One region of the Oceanobacillus sp. M60 genome, then DNA from elsewhere that is predicted to be linked to it. Evidence: riboswitches for the same ligand, from Rfam matches in the RefSeq annotation. Region 1 holds a riboswitch; each other region holds the start of a gene.
The links. A riboswitch is a leader RNA that binds a small molecule or an ion and turns the genes downstream of it on or off. The one in region 1 is predicted to bind S-adenosylmethionine.
Positions count from the first base shown of each region.

Region 2: another riboswitch for S-adenosylmethionine. It lies ahead of ACW0TQ_RS16945 (carboxymuconolactone decarboxylase family protein); the one in region 1 lies ahead of metK (methionine adenosyltransferase).
Region 3: another riboswitch for S-adenosylmethionine. It lies ahead of ACW0TQ_RS11545 (O-acetylhomoserine aminocarboxypropyltransferase/cysteine synthase family protein); the one in region 1 lies ahead of metK (methionine adenosyltransferase).
Region 4: another riboswitch for S-adenosylmethionine. It lies ahead of ACW0TQ_RS06450 (methionine biosynthesis PLP-dependent protein); the one in region 1 lies ahead of metK (methionine adenosyltransferase).

Region 1 is NZ_JBSSNH010000005.1:4,724-10,786, forward strand. It holds gene mnmM (tRNA 5-(aminomethyl)-2-thiouridylate-methyltransferase MnmM) at 1-544, shown strand, start outside; gene ACW0TQ_RS13180 (hypothetical protein) at 553-942, opposite strand; gene ACW0TQ_RS13185 (gamma carbonic anhydrase) at 1,446-1,973, shown strand; gene metK (methionine adenosyltransferase) at 2,028-3,227, opposite strand; SAM riboswitch class I at 3,396-3,501, opposite strand; gene pckA (phosphoenolpyruvate carboxykinase (ATP)) at 3,685-5,271, shown strand; gene ACW0TQ_RS13200 (ABC transporter substrate-binding protein) at 5,471-6,063, shown strand, end outside.
Region 2 is NZ_JBSSNH010000007.1:19,630-25,692, reverse strand. It holds gene ACW0TQ_RS16950 (acyl-CoA carboxylase subunit beta) at 1-1,472, shown strand, start outside; SAM riboswitch class I at 1,812-1,922, shown strand; gene ACW0TQ_RS16945 (carboxymuconolactone decarboxylase family protein) at 2,310-2,978, shown strand; gene ACW0TQ_RS16940 (LLM class flavin-dependent oxidoreductase) at 3,112-4,485, shown strand; gene ACW0TQ_RS16935 (sodium:solute symporter family protein) at 4,534-6,045, shown strand.
Region 3 is NZ_JBSSNH010000004.1:173,726-179,788, reverse strand. It holds gene ACW0TQ_RS11550 (SGNH/GDSL hydrolase family protein) at 1-859, opposite strand, end outside; gene ACW0TQ_RS11545 (O-acetylhomoserine aminocarboxypropyltransferase/cysteine synthase family protein) at 1,232-2,890, opposite strand; SAM riboswitch class I at 2,984-3,082, opposite strand; gene rarD (EamA family transporter RarD) at 3,279-4,190, opposite strand; gene megL (methionine gamma-lyase) at 4,440-5,618, shown strand; gene cls (cardiolipin synthase) at 5,805-6,063, shown strand, end outside.
Region 4 is NZ_JBSSNH010000002.1:452,481-458,543, reverse strand. It holds gene dacB (D-alanyl-D-alanine carboxypeptidase/D-alanyl-D-alanine endopeptidase) at 1-491, shown strand, start outside; gene spx (transcriptional regulator Spx) at 815-1,222, shown strand; gene ACW0TQ_RS06450 (methionine biosynthesis PLP-dependent protein) at 1,393-2,499, opposite strand; SAM riboswitch class I at 2,649-2,753, opposite strand; gene ACW0TQ_RS06445 (hypothetical protein) at 3,063-3,962, shown strand; gene ACW0TQ_RS06440 (NAD(P)/FAD-dependent oxidoreductase) at 4,274-5,482, shown strand; gene ACW0TQ_RS06435 (VanW family protein) at 5,789-6,063, shown strand, end outside.

The sequences.
Region 1 (6,063 bases):
TGCACTTTTAAAAGAAAGCCTGAAAGAAGGAGATACAGCTATCGACGCGACCTGTGGAAACGGATATGATACATTATTTTTAAGCCAGACTGTCGGCCCTTCCGGCAAGGTATATGGATTTGATATCCAGGAGCAGGCCATTCAAAATACGAAAGCGACACTTTACGAAAATGACTGTCATAATGTAACCCTTATTCAGGACAGCCATGAAAAGATACATAGCAATATTAAAGAAGAAATTTTTGGCGGCGCTATTTTTAACCTTGGCTATTTGCCAAAAAGCGATAAATCAATAGTCACAAAAGCGCCCTCCACCATCGCCTCGGTTGAAGCGATATTGAAAAAACTGAAAACAAACGGTCTGATCGTTCTGGTTATTTATTATGGACACCCGGGCGGCGGGGAAGAAAAAGAAGCGGTTCTTTCTTACGCTTCACAATTAAATCAAAAAGAATATCAAGTGCTCAGGTACCAATTTATCAATCAGCAAAATAAAGCACCTTTTTTAATTGCTATCGAAAAAAAGAAACGCTCTGCATCATAGAGCGTTTCTTATGCAATTCCTAAAAATAGTAATCGAAAGAATAAATTTAAGAAGTGCCCGGCTGTCATGATAATAAATATAATAAATGAAATCATGAGCACACGGGAGCGAAGTGTCTTATATTTTTTGGGATAGGGAATCCAAATATAAGCTGATACAACCATGAGCGGGACAGAATATAAATATCCAAATAGATAAACCCAGTCGCGCAATGCAGAAAGGTCACCCAGTTCAGGGTCTTGCAGGCTGTTCAACTGATTCATATATCCGGCTGCAAAAATAATAGTTAGCAAAATAAAATAACCAAATGTTGTCAGACGCAGCCATTTTTGCTCATCGCTTATCAGAATATAGACACCGATAAAAAATAAAATCCCTATTACAATTTGAATCAACATGAAAGTACAACCCCATTTTTAACGATAAATCAGTTCTCTGCGCCACATGCAAAACTTTCTCTCTCTGTAAAAGTCCGCCTGTTTGTATGGATGTCCCATTATCCATAGCGAGATTAAAACAGATTTATACAATTACTTATTCCAGTTATGACTGGAACATCTGTTACTGCTCCCATTGTCAAATCAACAACGTGGAAATTACTTAGAATAGCATTTCTGTTTATCTCTTTATGTTATTACTATCCTTAAGTAACCAGCTTATTTATTCTACCATAAAAAGATGCGTATCTGTAGAGGATAAAAAGAAATAAATCTACATTCAAACTTATTATCCACATCAAACAAATGACTTAGAATATATGCCTACAATTAGGAGATTACGATAGGAATAACAAGTCTTTCTCCTTCATTCAGTACTAAAATCAACTCATTTAGAACTGCCTTTCCAGATAATATTTCCTTTGATATACTTTAATCAATATGACTGAGTTGGAGGAATACAAATGATTGAATCATATAAAGGAATAACCCCGTCTATTGATTCTGCCGCATTCATTGCCAAAAATGCAGTAATCAACGGAGACGTGACGATTGAAGAAGAAGCAAGTATTTGGTTTCATACGGTGATTCGCGGTGATGTAGCACCGACAAAAATAGGTAAGCGTACCAATGTCCAGGATCTCTCTATGCTGCATCAAAGTCCTGATATGCCGTTAATTCTTGAAGATGATGTCACTGTTGGACACCAAGTCACCTTGCATTCAGCAATTATACGCCATCATGCGCTGATTGGCATGGGGTCCATTATTTTAGATGGCGCAGAGATCGGGGAGCATGCTTTTGTCGGCGCAGGAAGTCTGGTGCCGCCGGGCAAAAAAATACCGCCCCGCACATTAGCTATGGGTAGGCCGGCTAAAGTGGTTCGTGAATTAACCGATAAAGACTATCAAGAAATGGACCGCATCCGTAAATCCTATGTGGAAAAAGGACAATATTATTTAAAAGAAACAAACATGGGCGGAAATGAGTAAAACCATCCTATTCCAAAGAAAAACGTCAGGCATCTTCAAACACCTGACGTTTTTTTATTTTGCAGTCAACGCTTTTAATTCTTCGACTTTATCTGTTTTTTCCCATGGGAATGTAATATCTGTACGTCCGAAATGGCCGTAAGCAGCTGTGTTTTTAAAGATTGGCCTTCTTAAATCAAGCATGCGGATAATACCTGCCGGACGCAAATCAAAAAGCTCCCGGACTGCTTCCACTAATCTCTCTTCACTGACTTCCCCTGTACCGAACGTATTGATTGAGATAGAAACGGGCTGTGCAACGCCAATCGCATAAGCCAGCTGAACCTCACAAGAATCAGCAAGACCTGCAGCAACAATATTTTTAGCAACATAACGGGCCGCGTATGCAGCAGAACGATCCACTTTCGTTGCATCTTTACCGCTAAAAGCGCCGCCGCCATGTCTGGCATAGCCTCCATAAGTGTCTACAATAATCTTTCTTCCGGTCAAGCCGACATCGCCTTGCGGACCGCCTAAAACAAAGCGCCCGGTCGGGTTAATATAGTACTTTGTTTTTTCATCCAGTAATTCACCGGGTACAACAGCTTCGACAACATGTTTAATAATATCCGCTTCGATTTGTTCATTCGTAATATCCGGATGATGCTGCGCGGAAATGACAACCGTATCTACACGCAGCGGCTGGTTATCTTCACCGTATTCAACGGTTACCTGTGTTTTCCCGTCTGGACGCAGATAGCCGATAATCTCTTCCTTCCGGACATCTGCTAATCTTTTGGATAAACGGTGTGCTAAAGAAATTGGTAAAGGCATCAGCTCTTCAGTTTCATTACATGCATAACCAAACATTAATCCCTGGTCACCGGCACCAATTGCCTCGATTTCTTCTTCGCTTTCTTGTCCTTGTCTTGCTTCCAGCGCAACATCCACACCGCCGGCAATATCAGGAGACTGCTCATCAATAGCAGTCAATACAGCACATGTTTCTGAATCAAAACCATATTTTGCCCGTGTATAGCCAATTCCTTGTACTGTTTCACGTACAATTGCAGGAATATCTACATATGTACTTGTAGAAATCTCTCCGGCAACTAAAACAATTCCAGTTGTAACCGTAGTTTCACAAGCTACTCTGGCATTCGGATCCTTCGAGAGAATCTCATCCAGAATAGCGTCTGAAATTTGGTCAGACATCTTATCCGGATGCCCTTCAGTAACTGACTCAGAAGTAAATAAACGACGATTTGCAGCCATAAGGCTAACTCCCCTTCTCCAATAATGTTACGGAACTCTATTTCAATATAAATTTATCATTCCACCCAATGTGGTTTCATTTTTTAGAGGATATTTAAAAAGTCTCCTAAAAACAAAAAAACCTCTCCTTCAAAATATATGAGGAAAGGAAAACTTATTGGCCTTTCGCTCTTATTGTTCAAGGAATGATCCTTGCATCAGGTTAGCACCTTTCACTTCAAGTGAGGTTGCTGGGCTTCATCGGGACTGTCCCTCCACCATCTCCAAATAAGAGTATCCGTTCAATATTTAGATTAACGAAACAAGCCTCTCCTGTCAACCTTATTATCATTTGTGACAGAAAAAATAATTTTTCATAAATTAGTATGGACTATTATATTTAATGTGTTATACTAATAAACATATTTCAAGATAAAATCAATTCTAAACCATTAATTAAGGAGTGAATAATTGCTTTATGAAAATATTGCGGAGAAGTATACTGGAGGAGCTCACTTTAACTAATATTTACAGCAACTATTCTGTTGGCCAGCTTATTGAAAAAATTATTCATCGTGATGAAGCAAAATTAACATCTACTGGCGCGGTCCGTGCCACCACTGGAAAATACACGGGACGTTCTCCAAAAGATAAATTTATTGTAAAAGATGCTTTGTCAGCGGATAAGGTAGACTGGGGAAATGTTAATCAGCCTATTGAAGAGGAAGTCTTTAATCAGCTGCTGGGCAAAGTGATTGCCTATCTAGATAACCAAGAGGAAATTTTTCACCTGCAAGCTTATGCGGGTGCGGATGAAAAATACAAACTGCCTATTCAGGTAATCAATGAATACGCTTGGCATAATTTATTCGCAAGACAATTATTTATTCCTGTTGAAAAAGACATGGAGCAATTACATGAAGCTGATTTTACAGTAATCTCCGCTCCCGGTTTTAAAGCAGACCCGGAAGTTGACGGTACAAACTCCGAGGCTTTTGTTCTCATTTCCTTTGAACAGCGCATTGTGCTTATCGGCGGAACAGAATATGCTGGAGAGATAAAAAAATCTATCTTCTCTGTAGCTAATTTCCTGCTCCCTGAGCAAAATGTTCTGTCCATGCATTGCTCCTCTAACGTTGGAGATGAAGGCGATGTTGCTTTATTTTTCGGGTTATCCGGAACTGGAAAGACCACACTTTCAGCTGACATTGACAGAAGATTAATCGGTGATGATGAGCATGGCTGGAGTGACGAGGGTGTCTTTAATATTGAAGGCGGCTGCTATGCAAAATGCATTAATTTATCCGCAGAAAAAGAACCGCAAATCTTTGATGCGATCCGCTACGGATCTGTTCTGGAAAATGTCGCCTTGGATGAAGATACACGCGTCCCGGATTATGATGATACTTCGTTAACAGAAAATACACGGGCAGCTTATCCATTAGAAAATATTGATAACAGCTTAGAGCCAAGTGTGGCTGGACATCCAAATACAATTATTTTCCTGACCGCAGATGCTTCCGGTACTTTGCCGCCAATCAGTAAATTGACAAAAGAGCAGGCAATGTATCATTTCTTAAGCGGATACACGAGCAAACTGGCTGGTACAGAACGTGGTGTAACTAAGCCTGTAGCTACATTCTCAGCATGCTTCGGATCTCCGTTTTTACCATTAAATCCATCTGTCTATGCAGAAATGCTCGGAGAAAAAATTGATAAATTTGATGCAAATGTATTTCTGATTAATACTGGCTGGACCGGCGGCATGTTCGGTGTGGGAACGAGAATGAAATTATCCTACACGCGTGCGATGGTGCATTCCGCTTTAATCGGCGAGTTAAATGACGCGGAAACAACAACAGATGAAATTTTCGGATTGGCTATTCCAAAATCCATTCCAGGTGTTCCTGATGAAGTGCTTGTTCCTAAAAATGCTTGGGCGGATAAGGAAAGTTATGAATTGGAAGCTAAAAAATTAGCTGGAAAATTTCATATGAATTTCGAGAAATTCACGGAAGTCAGCGAAACAATTCAACAGGCTGGTCCGCTGTATCGTCCAGTATAATCAAACAGCTTCTCCAAAATAGCATATTCACGCGTTAAAAGGGTAAACTCCAATTTGGATTTACCCTTTTTTCTTGCTGCTCTTTCCTTTTCACCTCACAAAATCTCCAAATTCTAGGCGTTCACACAATCATCCCGCGAAACATATATTTATAGAAGATATTCAAGAACAGTTTTTTGAGAAAGGAAGGAAGAAGAAAATGAGAAAGCTCGCTTGTTTCATTCTATTGATTTGTTCTCTGCTTCTCATTAGTGCCTGTAATCAAAATAAAATGACCCAGATAGACCTTGCAGAAGTCACACGATCTATTTTTTATGCACCGCAATATGTTGCTTTAGAAAAAGGCTTTTTCGAAGAAGAAGGACTGGAGGTTGATTTGCAAACAACATGGGGCGGCGATACGACAATGACAGCACTGTTATCTGACAGCGCAGATATTGCGCTGGTCGGCTCAGAAACATCTATCTATGTCTATGCTCAGGATTCCAGGGATTACGCTGTGAACTTTGCCCAGCTGACTCAGACAGACGGCACATTTTTAGTAGCCAAGGATGCAGATGAAGGATTTAATTGGGAGGATTTACGCGACAGCCATTTTCTCGGCCAGCGTGTCGGCGGAATGCCCCAGATGGTTGGAGAGTATGTTTTGAAGCAGCATGATATCAACCCTCAAGAAGATTTAAATTTAGTTCAGAATATTGATTTTGCAAATATTCCAGGCGCTTTTGCCAGCGGCGATTATGAGTATGTGCAGTTATTTGAACCAACCGCAAGTATTTTTGAAGCGAATGG
Region 2 (6,063 bases), on a different contig from region 1:
AAAAGTATCACGACAGCAATGCTGAAAAGGGCAAGCTTTTTGCTAGAGAAAGAATCCAGCTTCTTTTTGATTCTCATGAGATACTTGAGGATGGTTTATTTGCCAATGCGATGGATGAAGACCTGCCGGCAGACGGCGTGGTTACAGTAACAGGAAAAATAAACGGTCAGACAGTTTGTGCGATGGCAAATGATTCGACCGTCAAAGCAGGAAGCTGGGGACAGCGGACGGTGGAGAAAATTTTACGTATTCAAGAGACGGCTGAGAGGCTGGAGGTGCCCATGGTTTATCTGGTAGACTCTGCCGGTGCCCGAATTACAGATCAAATAGATATGTTCCCGGGAAGAAGAGGAGCGGGACGTATTTTCTATAATCAAATTAAGCTGTCAGGAAGAGTGCCGCAAATCTGCTTATTGTTTGGTCCATCCGCTGCCGGCGGTGCCTATATTCCGGCCTTTTGTGATATCGTTGTCATGGTTGAAGGGAACGCATCGATGTATTTAGGTTCACCGCGAATGGCTGAAAAGGTCATTGGCGAAAAAGTTTCTTTAGAGGAAATGGGCGGAGCAAAGATGCACTGTACAACCTCAGGAGTAGGCGATGTTTTAGTAGATACCGAAGAAGAAGCGATTCAATTTGCACAGAAGTACTTAACGTATTTTCCTGCTAATTTTCGTGAGAAGCCAAAAAAAGCAGCATCTGTAGAACCAAAAAGCTTTGATAAGCCAATCAGCGAAATTATTCCAGAAAATCAAAATGCTGCTTTTGATATGTATGAACTGATTGACCGTACAATTGATGAAGGCAGTTTTTGTGAAATAAAAAAGCGGTTTGCTCCAGAATTAATTACTGGGCTGGCCCGTATCAACGGTCAAAGTATAGGAATCATTGCTAATCAGCCACGTGTAAAAGGAGGCGTTCTTTTTACGGATTCAGCAGATAAAGCAACAAAATTTATCCAATTATGTGATGCGTTTGAAATTCCGCTGCTGTTCTTAACGGATGTACCAGGATTTATGATTGGAACAAGAGTGGAGAAGCAGGGAATTATTCGCCATGGAGCCAAAATGCTGTTTGCAATGAGTGAGGTAACGGTACCTAAAATTTCTGTTATTGTCCGAAAGGCTTATGGAGCTGGTCTATACGCGATGTCAGGGCCGGCTTTCGATCCGGATTGCTGTTTAGCCTTTCCAAATGCACAGATTGCTGTTATGGGACCGGAAGCAGCAGTGAATGCAGTAGAAGCAAATAAAATCGCTCAGCTTCCAGAAGAAGAAAGGGAGGCATATATCGCAGAAAAGCAGGCCGCCTATAAAGAGAACATTGATATTTACCGCTTAGCTTCCGAAATGATTATTGATGATATCATTGATCCAGATCATCTTCGGAGCGAGCTGGCAAGACGTTTCACCATTTATCAGAATAAGAAAAAGCAATTTACCGAGAGAAAACATGGGGTTTACCCAGTGTAAACAAATAATGGAAACGCTTAGGCTAGAATGTGGTCTAAGCGTTTTTACTGAAAACAAAAAAACATTAATTCACCATAATTGTATTATGTAAACTAAATGATGAATTTTAAGGACACGATGAAAAAAGCTGCTCAATCGATTTAGCATCGTACTCTATAGCAGGAAAATATAATTACATGTGATAAAACAACCAGTCGCCGCTTACAGCAAAAAGATATCTGCTAATATTATCAATAGATTTTGATCAAGAAACGCTTCATTAAATTAAAATTTCCACTTGACATATTTTTTAGAATTCGATAACATATGAAGAAATCTTAAAAAACTAAATAATGTAATTCCTTATCAAGAGCCGGGGGAGGAACTGGTCCTATAATCCCGCAGCAACCATTACTGGAAACGCAGTAAAATGGTGCTAATTCCAGCAAGTTTTCACTTGAGAGATGAGGCAGTGTGTAAAGAAACCCTCTTCTCCTGGAAAAGGGGTTTTTTCATTTTTAAACAAGGGTAGGGAGGGAATAATTTCAAAGGGGCAAGCATGGCTTAAAACCGAGTAATTAGATAGGTAAAGTTTAATTATTATTGTGGCTGTAAGAAAATTAACGAGATGGATTTACAATTTGTATGATTTTATCGCAGCACAAATCAGTGGGCAAAGGAAACAGACCAGGTTCACGATGTCCTAGGGCTGAAACTGGGACTGGGACTGCGATTACTCGTCCCATCGAAGAGCTTTTGCGATTAACCGTCCTATTATAAAGAGTTGTGCGTCGAAAAACCTTCACTAATTGAAGTTTCACTGTATGACAAACCAAAATTTTAAATGTATGAGGAGAGATTTCATTGACTAAAACAGATAGTTTATATCAAAAATCTTATTTTAACCGGATAACAGAATTAAAAGAATATGCACCGGAAGCGTTTCAAACTTTTTTTGCTTTTAACGATAAAGCATTAGCTGAGGGTGAATTATCAGTTAAATTAAAGGAATTAATTGCGGTAGCCGTAGCGCACATTACGGGGTGCCCGTACTGCATTGATTTACATGTGGGGAATGCTAAAAAAAATAACGCTGATAAAGAGGAAGTAACAGAGGCCATTTTTGTTGCAACAGCTCTAAAGGCTGGTTCAGCGGTTGCTCATGGTGTGAATGCGCTAAATGCGTTTGATGAAGAGGAAAAAGACGAGCTGTACAAAGCATCCTATTTTAATAGATTAACCGAATTTGGTGACATTGATGCGGATACATTCAAGGCATTTGCTGCTTTTGATCATAAATCTATCAAAGCAGGCAAATTGACCGAAAAGGAGAAAGAGCTTATCGCGGTGGCATCAGCACATACCACAGGCTGCCCGTATTGCATTGATCTGCATACGAAAAACGCCAAAAAAACAGGATCCAGCCTAGAGGAAATATCAGAAGCGATTTTTGTGGCAGCAGCTTTAAAAGCCGGGTCCGCAGTGGCACATAGTGTGAATGCCTTAAATGCTTTCGATGAATCTTAAGTAATCAGCAATTCAGAAGTAAGGGCCGATACCAAAATCAATGGCTGACTGCATCAAATGAGAGATAGTCAATTATAGATTTTGGTGAAGCGGTCAAGATGAAAATTTATGAGAAAAGGAGCTTATCGAAACGATGACAAAACAAATTCACCTGAATGGATTTATTCAAAATTCACCTTCCCCTCACTCGACAGGATTATGGAAGCATGAAAAGGACGAGGGGACAAAACATAATGACCTGTCATATTGGATAGAAACAGCAAAAATCCTGGAACGCGGTAAATTTGATGCCATGTTTATTGCTGATGTGCTTGGAACCTACAGTGTATATGAAAATAGTCATGAAGCAGCTGTCCGGCATGCTGTACAGCTTCCGGCTCATGATCCATTGATTCCGATTTCTGCTATGGCGGCTGTCACTGAAAATCTCGGCTTTGCGCCAACAATTTCTGCTACATATGCACAACCATACGCACTCGCAAGGCAGCTATCTACACTGGATCATTTAACGAATGGAAGAGTTGCCTGGAATGTGGTGACTTCTTATTTAGAAAGCGAGGCAGTCAATCTTGGCCTTTCCAGCCGTCTTCCTAAGGAACAGCGCTATGACCGTGCAGATGAATTTCTCGAAGTCGTTTATAAACTTTGGGAACACAGCTGGGATGACAATGCTGTTGTTCATGATGGCGCAAAGGATACATTTGCACAGCCGGATAAGGTTCGTTTGATTAATCATGAAGGTGAATTTTTCAATGTACCTGGTCCGCATTTGGTTGAACCTTCTCCGCAGCGTACGCCTGTTTTATTCCAAGCAGGAGCTTCACCAAAAGGAAGAGATTTTGCAGCGAAACATGCAGAGGCGGTTTTTACTAAAAATCATTCCTTGGATGCGTTAAAGGCCTATGTTGCAGATATTCGGAAACGAACAGAGGAACAGGGCAGAAATCGGCAAGATATATTTGTTTTTCCTATGATTTTGCCAATCATTGGGTCAACGGAAGAAGAAGCGCTGGCAAAGTATGAAGATTTAACAGACCACGTCAGCTACGAAGGAACTGCGTCTCTCCTTTCCGGACATACAGGAATCGATTTTTCAAAATATAATCCGGATCAGTATATTGAAGATATACAGACAGAAGCAGTACAGGGAAATCTGGATATGTATACAAAAGATCCTAATAAGAAATGGACACTGCGGGAAGCTGTTAAAAATCATGGACTCGGCAATGGTACGGTGAAATTTATCGGAACACCTGAACAAATTGCAGATCGAATGGAAGAATGGGCATTTGAAGGTGACGTGGATGGTTTCAATATCGCGCAGACCTATTCTCCGGATACATTTCGGGAATTTGTGGATTTAGTTGTTCCTGAATTGCAAAAACGCGGCATTTACCGGACTGAATATGAAGGGAAGACGCTTAGAGAAAATATGTTTGGAAATGGAACACCCCATTTACCCGATAATCATCCTGCGCGAAAGCTTGGCAGCTTTCAGCCGAGATAACGGAGAAGTACATTTCCTGTTTTACTCGTATGTGCAAGGAGGTCAGAGATGAGTACAATTATGCTTTATACATGGATCGGTTTTGCAATATTTCTAGCTGTCATGCTGATCCTTGGTTACATAAGTGCTAAAAAAACGAAAAACATCAGTGATTTCGCTACAGGCGGCGGAAGTCTGGGACCCTATGTACTGGGCCTGTCCTTTGCTGCTACCTATCTAAGTGCAGCAACTTTTCTGGGTTACCCGGGATGGACTCATGACTGGGGATTGTCTAACCTCTGGCTGTTTTTGGCGATGATCGGCGGCGGGCCAATAGGAGTGCTGATGGTAGCTAAAAAAGTAAGAAAGCTGAATACAAAACAAAAGTCCCTTTCCCTGCCGGATTGGCTTGGTGACTTCTATAATAGTGATATTTTAAGAGTGGGAACTGGGCTGATTTTACTTTTTAACATTTTTTATATAGCAGCTCAGTTTGTAGCAGGAGCAAGAATTTTTGAATACCTTTTGGGGATGTCTTATACAAGCGGATTGATATTTATCGCAGTCATTGTTGTTCTGTATGTTTATGCCGGAGGAGCATTTGCTGATATTTATACAGATGCTGTCCAAGCGGTTATGATGGCAATTGCAGGCTTAGCTATATTTATTTCCGGAATTATTATTTTCTGGGAAGGAAGTGTTACAGCAACCTTCACTGGCATTACAGATAATCTCAGCGTGCAGAATGGGAATTTAGTAAGCGTATTTAACCCTGATTCGCTCCATTTCTATTCGTTTGGAGCAATATCTGGCGCGATTATTATTCAGTGGGCCTTTGCTTCTGCACCGCATTTATTCAATAAAGTGCTTGGCTTAAAGCATGAAAGAGACCTGGGAAAAATGATTCTAACCTATGTTATTACCGCAGCCTTTTGTCTGCTTGTTCTTTTTGGAGGATTATACAGCAGAACAGCGCTTGGGGACAATGTTGCAGCCGCTGATTTAGCATTGATGGAGTACGTAGTTTGGGCCTTTCCGGCAATCTTTGTAGCTCTTTTTGGAATCGTTATTCTTGCTGCAGCCATGTCCACGACGGACGGGATATTCGTCTCCATTTCTACGGTGTTCGCGAACGACATTTTCCTGAAATTCCTCGTGAAAAAGAAAATTATCAAGCTAAGCAATGAGAAGGCGCAGAAAATTGCGCTCAAAATCAGCCGTCTAGCTGTTCCACTGGTGGGGCTGATCGCCTTTTTAATTGTATTACGGCCGCCCGCATATATGGGCGATGTCATGTGGATTGGGATTTCCGGCATTGCTGCAGGAACGATGGGACCGATATTACATGCTATCTACAGTAAGAAAAAAGCTCCAGCGAGAGCGGCAGAAATCTCGATGGCAGCAGGTTTGTTTTCCTACCTTTTTATTTACTTTACTGGTATTATCCCAAGTACCATGTCTGCAGGCGCTGCGGCTACTTTTATTGGTATAGCAACGATTACGATACTGGCAAAAATATTGAAAAATCCTTCTTTACCACAAGAGAAGGAAACAGAAAAAAATCAGGTCCGGGCAAATTAAAGAGGGGGTGAGTATGGA
Region 3 (6,063 bases), on a different contig from region 1:
ATCCGTCATAATTAGGGTGGAAATTATCTTCTGCAAATAAGTCTGCAGCATCGTCATCAAATAAATCATCAATTGGAACAAAAGTGCTGTTTTCATTTTCGCTGACAATTTCTCTTCCGATATCATTCCAATTCAGAACGATTTGATCCAATTCCGGGATATCCTCAAAATAATTTTTAAAAGGATTAAATATACCTAATAGATAAATAGAAGCATCCTCATTAAGGGAACGGATCGTATCAAATATCTCATGTAATCGTTCTTCATAGGATGTTTGTTCTTCATTGAAATAGCTGATCTCTAAATCCATGATATTTTCCTTCAGTACTTGCATAATATCATTCGCACCGATGGTTATGATAATCATATCTGCTTCTTCTAAAGCCTCAGCTAATGCAGGTTCTTCCTCCAGACGGTGAAGCAGCTGGTCCGTTCGGTTTCCGCGCTTTCCGAAATTTTGAAAATGAACGTTGGTATCAAGAACCTGGAGTGTTCTGTCTAATATCCCGACATACCCTCCCTGATCTGTATCGTCCCCTACCCCTTGCGTCAGGGAGTCTCCGAGTGCCACAATATTTACATCTTCCTCCGAAGCAAATTCAAATGTATTTTCTAAATCTTCGTCGACAGCGATTGGAGTATTTTCCTGCTCTTCAACGTCCCCCATAACCTCTTCGCTCTCTTCGGGTGTTTCTTCCTCATTTTCTGTTTCTTCAGGCGTAATTTGTTCTCTTAATGCTTCTTCTTTTTCCCGTTGTTCCGAGTTTAATTGAAAATAGGGCAGCTGTAAAATTGCAAAAACAGCAATAGCGGTAATCAGAGTGGAGCTAATGAGAATAAACCATTTCTTTTTCGTCATTTTCATCATCACACCTACGTGTTCTTTTCTTCTAGTTTATGTTGGAACAAATAAAATTACCTAAGAATACGAAAAGGAAATTAAATTTGTTATATGTGTATTTGCAAAATGGATTGGTAAAGTTTCATAGAATATATGCGTCTTCTTATAGTCTTATTTTAATCAAGGATAATCAATACTAAACAGATTAAATGAAAAACGCCTTCTAATTTTTAAGCTAGAAGACGTAACCACATTATAGTATAACATAAAACGAAACATCAATCAGTGGGAGTGTTGTTTTTCTCCATGATAAAATTACCCGCCTTTCTTAACAATAAAACATGGAAATGTTCTATAAAAGAAAGGCGGGGAAGGATGTTATTTTTGTATTTAACGTCCGGAGCTGCGTAATTCAAGAGCAAATTGCGCCGGCTGAACGGTCGAAAGAATAAACACTTCAGATGATACTTCAGGAGCAGAAGCTGTGAATAAAATCGTGCCCTGATAAGCTGCGTTTTCTTCTGGTGTCTGTTTACCTTCCTGCAGCCATATTGCATCAGCTCCTGTTAATATATCTGTTGTCACTTCATCGATATCTGCCGCAGGAATTACCTCATAGCCTAATTTATAGAGAGGAACAATTTCTTCGTCCGCGATGCCGACAGTAATAATCCGCTTTTTGCGGACACCTTCGCTGCGGTCAAATGGGGATTGAAGTAAATTTTGCACTGCTATTTCCTCGGCTGATTTTTGATTGCCCTGTGATTTTCCTGTTGCTTTATCAATGGCTTGATCCAAGTCAGCTACAATATCGTCAAATGACTCTAAACCAATGGATAAACGGACCAATTCTTCCGTTGTACCGCTTTTTGCCAAGTCCTCATCTGTCAATTGCTGATGGGTTGTAGAAGCAGGGTGGATAATAAGCGATTTGGCATCCCCCACATTGGCGACATGAGACCAGAGCTGCACATTATCGATTAGAGTACGGCCTGCTTCTCGTCCGCCTTCAATACCAAATGTAATAACTGACCCAAAACCGCCCTTTAAGTATTTTTTAGCAAGCTGATGGGAGGGATGTGATTCCAGCCCCGGGTAGTTGATCCATTCTACAGCAGGGTGATTTTCCAGGTAAGCTGCTATTTTTTCTGCATTTTCGCTATGCTTCCTGATGCGTAAGTGTAAAGTTTCCAGGCCTTGCAGTAATAAAAAGGCATTTTGCGGACTAAGCGCAGGTCCGATGTCACGTAATAATTGGACGCGCAGCTTGGTAATGAATGCAGCAGGACCTAAATCCGCATATTTTAAGCCATTATAGCTCTCATCCGGCTCGATAAAATCAGGGAATTTATCATTATTCCAATCAAATCTGCCGCTGTCGACAACGACACCGCCGATGGTTGTGCCATGTCCGCCAATCCATTTCGTGGCGGAGTGAACCACAATATCCGCACCCCAGGTTAACGGCTTGGCAAAATAAGGGGCAAATGTATTATCAATAATTAAAGGAATGCGATGATTATGAGCAATATCAGCCACCGTTTCGACATCAAAAACATATAAACTTGGATTAGTGATGATTTCTCCAAAAATTGCTTTTGTTTTATCTGTAATTGCAGCCTCAATAGCATCCGGGTCAGTTCCATCTACAAATTTTACATTGATTCCATAACGGGGGAGCGTGTTGGCAAATAAGTTATACGTCCCGCCATATAGATTGCTGTCCGCGATAATCTCATCACCGGCACGGGTGATATTTAAAATCGCCATCGTAATAGCTGCCATCCCGGAAGCTAGACCTAAAGCACCGACTCCGTCTTCTAATTGTGCAATCCGCTGCTCAAATGTATCTACCGTCGGATTCATAATTCGAGTATAGATATTACCTGGCTCTGCTAATCCAAATAAGTTTTGTGCATGCTCTGTATCACGAAAAACATAAGAGGTTGTTTGATAGATTGGAACAGCACGTGCTCCGGTTGTCGGGTCTGGAACCTGCCCCCCGTGTAACAAAATCGTTTCGTCTTGCTGTACTGGATAGTTTGACATTGTATTTCCTCCCTTTTTATTGAAAACACTCTTTTACCTGAAAAAAGCTCTCTTCTATAATGAAGAGAGCTCTGATAACTGACTTAGAACCCTCTCTTATCTTTCAGATGATATATCTGTAGGATGGAGCACCTGAATGTTCAAGTTGCCGGGCTTCACAGGGCCTATTCCCTCCGCCGCTCTTCATAAGAGATTCTGCTAAATATTTTGAAATTACTTGCGAGTATATAGTTTTACAGGTTAAAAGTCAAGTGTTTTACTAGGGATTAATAGATGAAATAAAGTGAATCTTCCTTCAGCGGGGATTTCTTTCATCCTTACTGAAGGAATTATCACAAAAGTATGACCTAAAGGCCTTTGGACGAACCGGGCCGTTACTGGCTGAAAACTATGCCTTTCTTCTTTTTCTCCGCGGTGCATCCCGGTAAATACTGGCCATATAGATAATAAGTGCAGCCCAAATCAAAGCAAAGGTAATCATATGATGTACCGTAAAGGTTTCATTATATAGAAATACCCCCAGAAAGAACATAATTGTCGGTGCCACATATTGTAAAAAGCCAACCATTGCCAATGGAATCCGTTTGGCCCCTGCAGCAAACAGCAGTAAAGGTATTGCTGTAACACCCCCCGCGCCTATAAGTAAAAGATTGTCCGATGTAAACAAAGGAGAAAAAGTAAAAGATCCTTCTGACGGAACAAATAGTAAATACAATAGAGCAATCGGAGCCACTACAAGTGTTTCAATAGTAAGTCCATACATTGCATGCAGATGGAGTGTTTTTTTAATCAATCCATAAAAGCCAAAGGTGATGGCCAATAACAGCGAAATCCAAGGGAACACACCATAGCTCAGTGTTAAATAAAGTACGCCGATACCGGCAAGGATGAACGATAAGACCTGTCCTTTCGTTGTCTTTTCTTTCAATACAAATACCGCTAATAAAATGCTGATCAAAGGATTGATATAGTACCCTAAGCTGGCCTGCAGCACATGTCCATGCTGAACCGAAAAAATAAATAGAAACCAGTTAATAGATATAACGATGGAAGCTGTAATGATAGCGATGGTTTTCTTTTTATCTTTTTTCAGCTCGTGGACCGTTTCAATCAGTTCACGCCAATTACCTGTCACCAGTACTAAAAAAATCATGAAAATTAAGCTCCAGACAATCCGGTGGGCTAGTACTTCGCCAGCTGGAACATGTTCAAGAAACTTCCAATAGATTGGAAAGATTCCCCATAATAAATAAGCAGCAAAGGTAATAACCGCTCCCTGTTGTAAAGATTTATCCTCCATTATCCATTCCTGCCTTCTGAAAAAATTAAACTAAAACCAATATTAAAACTTTATGAGGCAGGAAGCAATAACTTTTAAATAATGTATTCCGTAAAACGAAGCTTCATGGAGCGGGAGCTTTGTTTTCTTTGTACGAAATATTAGATATTTTTTTGAGCCGGAAACATTTCCAACAGCACAGGAATACTTTATCATAAAGAGAGAGACTTATCTGAATTATTACCTTTATCAGGATCGGGGAGAATATAAATGAGCAAAAAGTTTAAACATATGGAAACAGCAATGATTCACGAAGGGTACGATTCCAAAGAGCTGCTTGGCAGTTTAACACCGCCCATTTTTCAAACATCTACATTTACCTTTGACACAGCGGAGCAGGGGGAGGCACGTTTTGCCGGAGAGGAAGAAGGACATGTCTATACGCGTGTCAGTAATCCGACCGTGCAAATACTGGAACAAAAGCTGGCCGCATTGGAAAAGGCTGAAAAAGGACTGGCATTTGCCTCGGGGATGGCTGCCATATCTGCCGTTTTGATTGCACTCACCAAAGCAAATGACCATATTATTTGCTCGTCCGGACTATACGGCTGTACCTTTGGACTGTTGTCGATGATGGATAAAAAATATAATATCCAGACAGATTATATAGCTATGACAGATGCGGAAAGTATAGAGGGAAAAATCAGGCCAGAAACAAAGGTATTTTATATTGAGACGCCGATTAACCCGACAATGGAAGTAATTGATTTGAAATTAGTGATTGATATTGCTAAGCGGCATAATATTTTAGTTGTGGTGGATAATACATTTTCTACACCGTACCTGCAGCGTCCGTTGGAATTGGGGGCAGATGTGGTAGTGCATAGCGCGACAAAATATTTAAGCGGTCATGGTGATGTGATTGCGGGCATCGCCGCAGGAAATAACGAATTAATGGAGCAAATCGCAGCAACGACGCAAAAGGATATTGGCGGTGTGCTTTCGCCGTTTGATGCCTGGCTGGTTGTTCGCGGAATGAAGACATTGCCGCTCCGAATGGATAAACATTCGGATAATGCCCTGCAAATTACAGAAAAACTAAAGCAGCATCCAAAGATTAAGCATGTATTTTATCCGGGTGATCCGGATGCGGAAGGCTATTCAATTATGAAAAAACAAATGAAATCTGGCGGAGGCACCTTATCTTTTGAGATAGACGGCGGAAAGAAAGAAGCGCAGACTTTTCTGAATAAACTTCAATTTATAAACATCGCTGTCAGTCTTGGAGATACAGAAACATTGATTCAGCATCCGGCAACCATGACACATGCTGTGATTCCTGATGAACAACGCCGGAAAATGGGAATAACAGACGCTCTGATTCGGTTATCTGTCGGAATAGAGGCATGGCAGGATATTTGGGAGGACTTGGAGCAGGCGCTGACATAATTAAAATAGGGGATTCAGTTATTTGCCGGAAAAAGAACGTTTTATATAGAAGAAATAGCAGATACGCAAGCTATGGGTAAAACGAAACTTCATTAACCCTTTCACGCTGAATGAAGTTTCGTTTTGTGCTATGATAAGAGCAGAATTCCCTTTTTTATTGGAAAAGAAGTGATGGGAGCAGGATATATGGGCGTTTACTCAATCATAATTGGATTAATTTTTGTTATAAATATTGCGTTAGCTATATCCATTATTTTTCTGGAAAGGAAGGATCCGACCTCTTCCTGGGCATGGGTAATGGTATTGCTGTTCATCCCTATTTTAGGATTTATTCTTTATTTAATTTTTGGACGGCCCATCAGCAATCGCCGGATATTCAAATGGGATCAGCGGAGCCGGATGGATGTGAAGAAGGCTGTACAAAAACAAATCAATGCCATTGAGG
Region 4 (6,063 bases), on a different contig from region 1:
ATAATGGGATTGGTGAGATGCTCACAAAAGAATTAGGGCGTAAAACATATGATGACGGTTCATGGGAATCGGGTCTGGCAGCAGTGAAAGAAGCTCTGGCTACCTATTCAATCAATCTGGATACAATCCAGTTAAAGGATGGTTCCGGAATTTCAGCAGCTAACTTTATTCCAGCCGAAGAACTGACGCGTTTACTGTACGAAATCCAGCAGGAAAAGTGGTTCCCTGAATTTTTAGCCAGTCTGCCGGCAGCTGGAGAAGCCGATAAAATGATTGGAGGCACTTTACGTGAACGTATGAAGGGACTGGATGTTCAGGCAAAAACAGGAACCATTGAAGGTGTCAGCACTCTTTCCGGTTATGTAACCAATGGAAAGGGAGAACGGCTTATCTTTTCCATCTTATTTAATCATTTATTAGATACGGATACAGGAAAAGAATTAGAAGATGAACTGGTTGCGATAATGGCGGAGATAGAAGAATGGTGTTGACCTTTGTCATTTGTTTTTTGGGGGGGGTTCATTATTTGATTTAAGCTGTTATTAAACAGAAGTTTAAGGGCGTATTGTGGAATCGTGAAGCCGGGGAAGCATATTTATAGAGCGAAGGAATAATAGCAGCAAGCTTTATTTCGATGAATTAAGCTTCATTTCATGTTTTTTTTATGACCTTACCATAGTTTTACCACATTTCCATGCTAAAGTGAAACTAAGATAGAAAAAATGGAATGAAGAAGCAGAAATGTTTTACTTTCATTTCATCATAATCACTTTGAATCTTGTAATGAATATGTCAAATAATAAGGAGAATGAATATGACAGTGCATATTTACGGAGTATCTTGCTCATCTACAAGAAAAGCGAGACAATGGTTTCGCAAAAATGGAATTGCTTATAAGGAACGAAATATTTTACATCAACCATTGACAATTGACGAACTAAAGAATATTTTACAAATGACTGTGGAAGGCACGGATGAGATACTTTCAACCCGTTCTAAAATTTTTAAAGAATTGAATTTGAATGTAGAGGATTTGTCTCTGCAAACTTTATTGAAATTAATTCACAAATACCCAAGACTGCTGAAAAGTCCAATTTTGGTGGATGAAAAAAGATTCCAAGTTGGGTACCATGAGGAAGATATTCGTCAATTCTTACCTCGTAAAACGAGACAGCTGCAATGGTTACAATGGAAAGTGGATTTAGGTTTAATAAAAGGGTAACGAACCTTAAATGAACCTTAAATTATGGAAGCATACGATGAAATGGCTGTATGCTTCCATATGTTGAATGTTGAGCAAATTAAATAATATGTAAGGAAGAATATAATTTCATCTTTACTCTAAAAAAGAGGCAGCTTTAAAATGAGCTGCCTCTTTTTTGGGGTATTGTTTTAAATTTTACTGACAACCTGCAGCGCCTGCTCAATATCTGCTATTAAATCCTCCGCATCTTCAATTCCTACAGAGAAACGAAGAAGGTCATCACCGATTCCTCTGTTATCTCTTTCTTCCTCCGGCATATCGGCATGTGTTTGTGTTGTAGGATAGGTAATAAAGCTTTCTACACCGCCCAGACTTTCGGCAAATACAATTAAGTTGAGGTTAGCTAAGAAAGAACGCACCTGGTCGGCATCTTCTAAACAAAATGAAAGCATGCCGCCTTTATTTGGATAATAAACCTGTCCAATTGACGAGTGGTCTCGCAGGTAAGCAGCAATTTTTTGTGCGTTTTCCTCGTGACGCTGCATACGCAATGCAAGTGTTTTTAACCCGCGGACAAGCAGCCAGCTGTCTGAAGCAGATAATGTTGCTCCTGACGCATTATGCATTTCAAATAATTTTTCGGAAAGGTCAGGACTTTTGGTTACGACCAGACCGGCTAAAACATCATTATGGCCGCCGATATATTTTGTCGCACTATGCACTACAATATCCGCACCAAGCGTAATTGGCTGCTGGAGATAAGGTGTTAAAAATGTATTATCAACAATAAGCAGCAGGTTATGCTTTTTAGCCAGCTCCGCATACTTTTCAATATCCACCTCCTGAAGTAACGGGTTCGTCGGTGTTTCTAAAAAGATAGCCTTTGTATTTTCGTTAATACATCGTTCTGTTTCCGTGATATTTTGACAGACATCATAGGTCACGGAAATATTATAAGCTTTTTCAAAATGATTAAAAATACGGTAAGTTCCTCCGTAGATATCTTTTGTCGCGATAAGGTGATCGCCCATACGAAACAGGGAGGAGAGAACTAATTGAATAGCTGCCATTCCTGAGCTGCAGGCGAAAGCAGCATCTCCTTCTTCCAGCTTTGCGAAACCTTCCTCTAAAACAGATCTGGTCGGATTCTTGGTACGCGTATAATCATAACCTGTGGAATGGCCAATTCCCTGGTGCTGATAAGCTGTTGACATGTAAATAGGCGGATTTATAGCCCCTGTCCGTTCGTCCGTTTTATTACCTAACTGTACTAATGCTGTTTCTATTTTTCTCATTTTCCTTCAGCCTCCTCAATCCAGAAACATGAATTCGCTTATCTTTCGCGAATATGCTGTTTTCTTATGATTTTCCCATGTGAAATCAATAAAAAACCCTTCTTATTCCAGAGATGAGATAAGAAGGGTATGATATCGTGATGATACATATCTTATCTTTAAAGGGGAGTTCCCTTCTGGAATTAGCACCTTGCTAGAAGCAGCTGGTTGCTGAGACATCGTCGGGCCAGTCCCTCCGTCTCTCTGGATAAGAATTGGAATTTTATTAAATTATAATTACGTTAACTTTACAAGAGCGAGGAAAAAAAATCAAGTCTTGATTTTTTTAAAAATGAAAAAGCCGGCAACACTGGCTTAGAGGCTGTGTATAGAAAGAAGAAGCTTGAAAAAAACGAAAAGTATTTGAAAAGGACTCCGATGACGATTACAATGGTAGTGTAGTGAACGTATTGTTGAATGGTTATAAAATGGACAATTACTCTGAATGAGTTGGATATGTCTGATAATAAAAAGGGTGAAATAATAAATATCCGAATGAAACTATTTAAAAAGGAAGAAGATATATGCGCAAAAAAAAGCTATTATGGGTAAACATTTCTATGTTAGCAGGTTGTATTATCATCATTGGCATGGGGATTTATAAGGATAACCGCTCTGTAGAATATTCAATGGAAGTGAGTACAGAAGACGGAACTGGACAAACTGGAGAAAGCGTAGAGATTTTTACAACCTCCTGGAATAATCGGTTATTAGGAGACAATGAACAAATTTATCAAACAGCTAATTTAGATTATCGCAACATACTTCAGCAGGAAGACAATGAAATAGAAGTGCAGGAAGAGCGTACTGTGACTCAAGGTACCGAAACAGAGGAAGAAACATACACAAATCCAGAAACAGAGGTGCAGGAAGAAGATTATATAGCTTCTGAGGAAGCATCATCTAATCAAATAACAAATGATGAGCCAGCTGACAGTGAACAAAGCAGTAACGCTTCAAATAAGGAAAACGCAGCTGGTGAAAATAATGAGAATACAGAAAGCCGAGAATCAGAATCGAATACGCAACGTTCCACAGCTTCTGTACATCAGAATCAATCTGAAAAAAATAGCCGCTTTTCTGATTCCAATAATTCTGGAGCTGAAACTGAGGCGCCCGGCACAAATGACAGGAATGAAGAGAATTCAGAGAAAGAAGATTCAAAAGATAAATCGGATCAACCGCCGAAACAGCCGGAAGAGGAAGAAAATGGCAACGATGATAATGCAAACAACAAGGAACCCGATTCTGAAGATGTAGAGAGTGAAGAGCCGGAATCAGAGGAAGGAAATCCTGAAGAAGAAGAAAATAATGGAGAGCATGAGACTGAAGAAGAGGGAGAAAACTCAGACTCAGAAACAGATAAAGGTTCTGAAGAGCACAAAGGTTCTGAGGTCGATACTGCATCCATCTATGCTGATTAAATTACGAAAGAAAGCAGCTGTTTCATAATTAAATTAATAAGGTAAAATAAAACTGCGAATTTGCTGTAGCCTGGCGAATTTGCAGTTTTTTAATATTAAAATCTCAACTTTCGCACCTATTAATAAGCATATATATCATGCGGGTTCTTTGATAAAACAAGTTTCGCTAAGTTTTCTAAAGAAATTATAATGAAAATTAGCCTAATCCCGCAAAATTTGATATTATAATAGATGCAGTGACTATTAAACGTGATAGTTCGAAATTACATTACATTTTATTTGTGGAAGATAGAAAGGATGGAAGATGAATTATGAGTAAACCAAAAGTAGTCGTTCTTGGTGCAGGCTATGCTGGATTAGTTGCAACAAGACGTTTAACTCAACAGCTGTCTCCTGAAGAAGCTGAGATTGTGTTAATCAACAAACATAATTACCATTATGAAAGTACATGGTTACATGAAGTAGCAGCGGGTACGATTACCCCGAATCAGGCACGTTTTATGCTAACAGATGTAGTTAACCCTAAGCGTGTACGTTTAATTTACGATACCGTTACGGAAGTGAAGCGTGAGGAAAAACGCGTTGTTCTTGAAAACAGCGAAGTGGCTTATGACTATCTTGTATTTGCACTTGGATTTGTATCCAACTCATTTGGCATTCCGGGTATGGAAGAGAATGCTTATGCAATCACAGATATTGATTCCAGCCGATTAATTGCAGAGCACATTGAATATCAGTTTGCTCAGTATTCTTCAAGCGAAGAAAAACGTGACGAGCAGCTTACCATCGTTGTCGGCGGCGGCGGATTCACAGGGATTGAATTTGTTGGTGAGCTTGCAGACAAAGTACCTGAGCTATGTAAAAAATACGATATCGATCGCAGCAAAGCAAAAATTATTAACGTAGAGGCAATGCCATCTATTTTACCTATGTTTGATGAAGATTTAGTTTCTTACGGAAAACAGTCCTTAGAAAATCGTGGCGTAGAATTCCGTATTGGTACTGCCATCAAAGAATGTACAGAAGACGGATTTGTTGTCGGCGAAGATAACGAATTAATCAAAGCTGGTACAGTTGTATGGACAGGCGGCGTAATGGGTAACCCGGTATTGGCTGAATCCGGATTTGAATTATTCAAAGGAAAAGTAAATGTTGGATTAGATTTACGTCCAGAAGGAGAAGAAAATATCTTTATCCTTGGAGACTGCTCATGGACAATGGATCCGGAAACTGGAAAACCATTCCCTCCAACTGGTCAGCTGGCTGTACAAGAAGGCGCGAAAGCAGCAGATAACATTGTTGCATTGATTCGTGATGAAGTGATTACTGACTTTGTTTTCTCTAACAAAGGAACAGTTGCATCTCTTGGCTTATCTGATGGTATCGGAAACGTGCTTGATGGTAAAAAACTAAGCGGTAAAGCAGCGGCAGCAATGAAAAAAGTTGTTGATGACCGTTCTCTATTCTTAGTCGGCGGTGCTAAAACATTACTTAAAAAAGGTAAATTCCGTCCATTCTAATAACCAAATAACATTCGAATTGAAGTTGTATTTGATAAATTACTCCACAGGAGGTAAGCGATATGAAGAATTTATTATGTTACGTTCTACTTGCTCTGACAGCCCTGGTAGGCTACCGTGTTGCAAGTGAATATTTAGAAGACAACAGGGACTTTAGATAAGCTTTTAAAAATTGCCGGGATAATCTCCCGGCAATTTTTTTGCTTTTTAACAAGGAATACTCTCCACCGCGTAACAGTAAATCCTAGCTTATTCACTGTATAGAAATAAAGCATCCCAAACATACTAAGTCTTAAGGGGTGTGTCATGATGCGAACGATTGTACTTTTATTGCTATTTTTATTTCTTATATTTCCTCATACAACGAATGCTGCTGTTATGGAACTTTATGATGAACAGGATGATTCTTGGCTTATCGATTTAAAGCCGTATATATTTGAAATGGATGAAGCGTTATTGGATTGGAATGAGATTCAAGGGTTAACAAAATATATGCAGGAGCAGGTCTATAAAAAACCGGAAAATGCTTATATAGATAAAAATGGAGAAATTATCAAAGAAAAACAAGGATTTACCCTGGA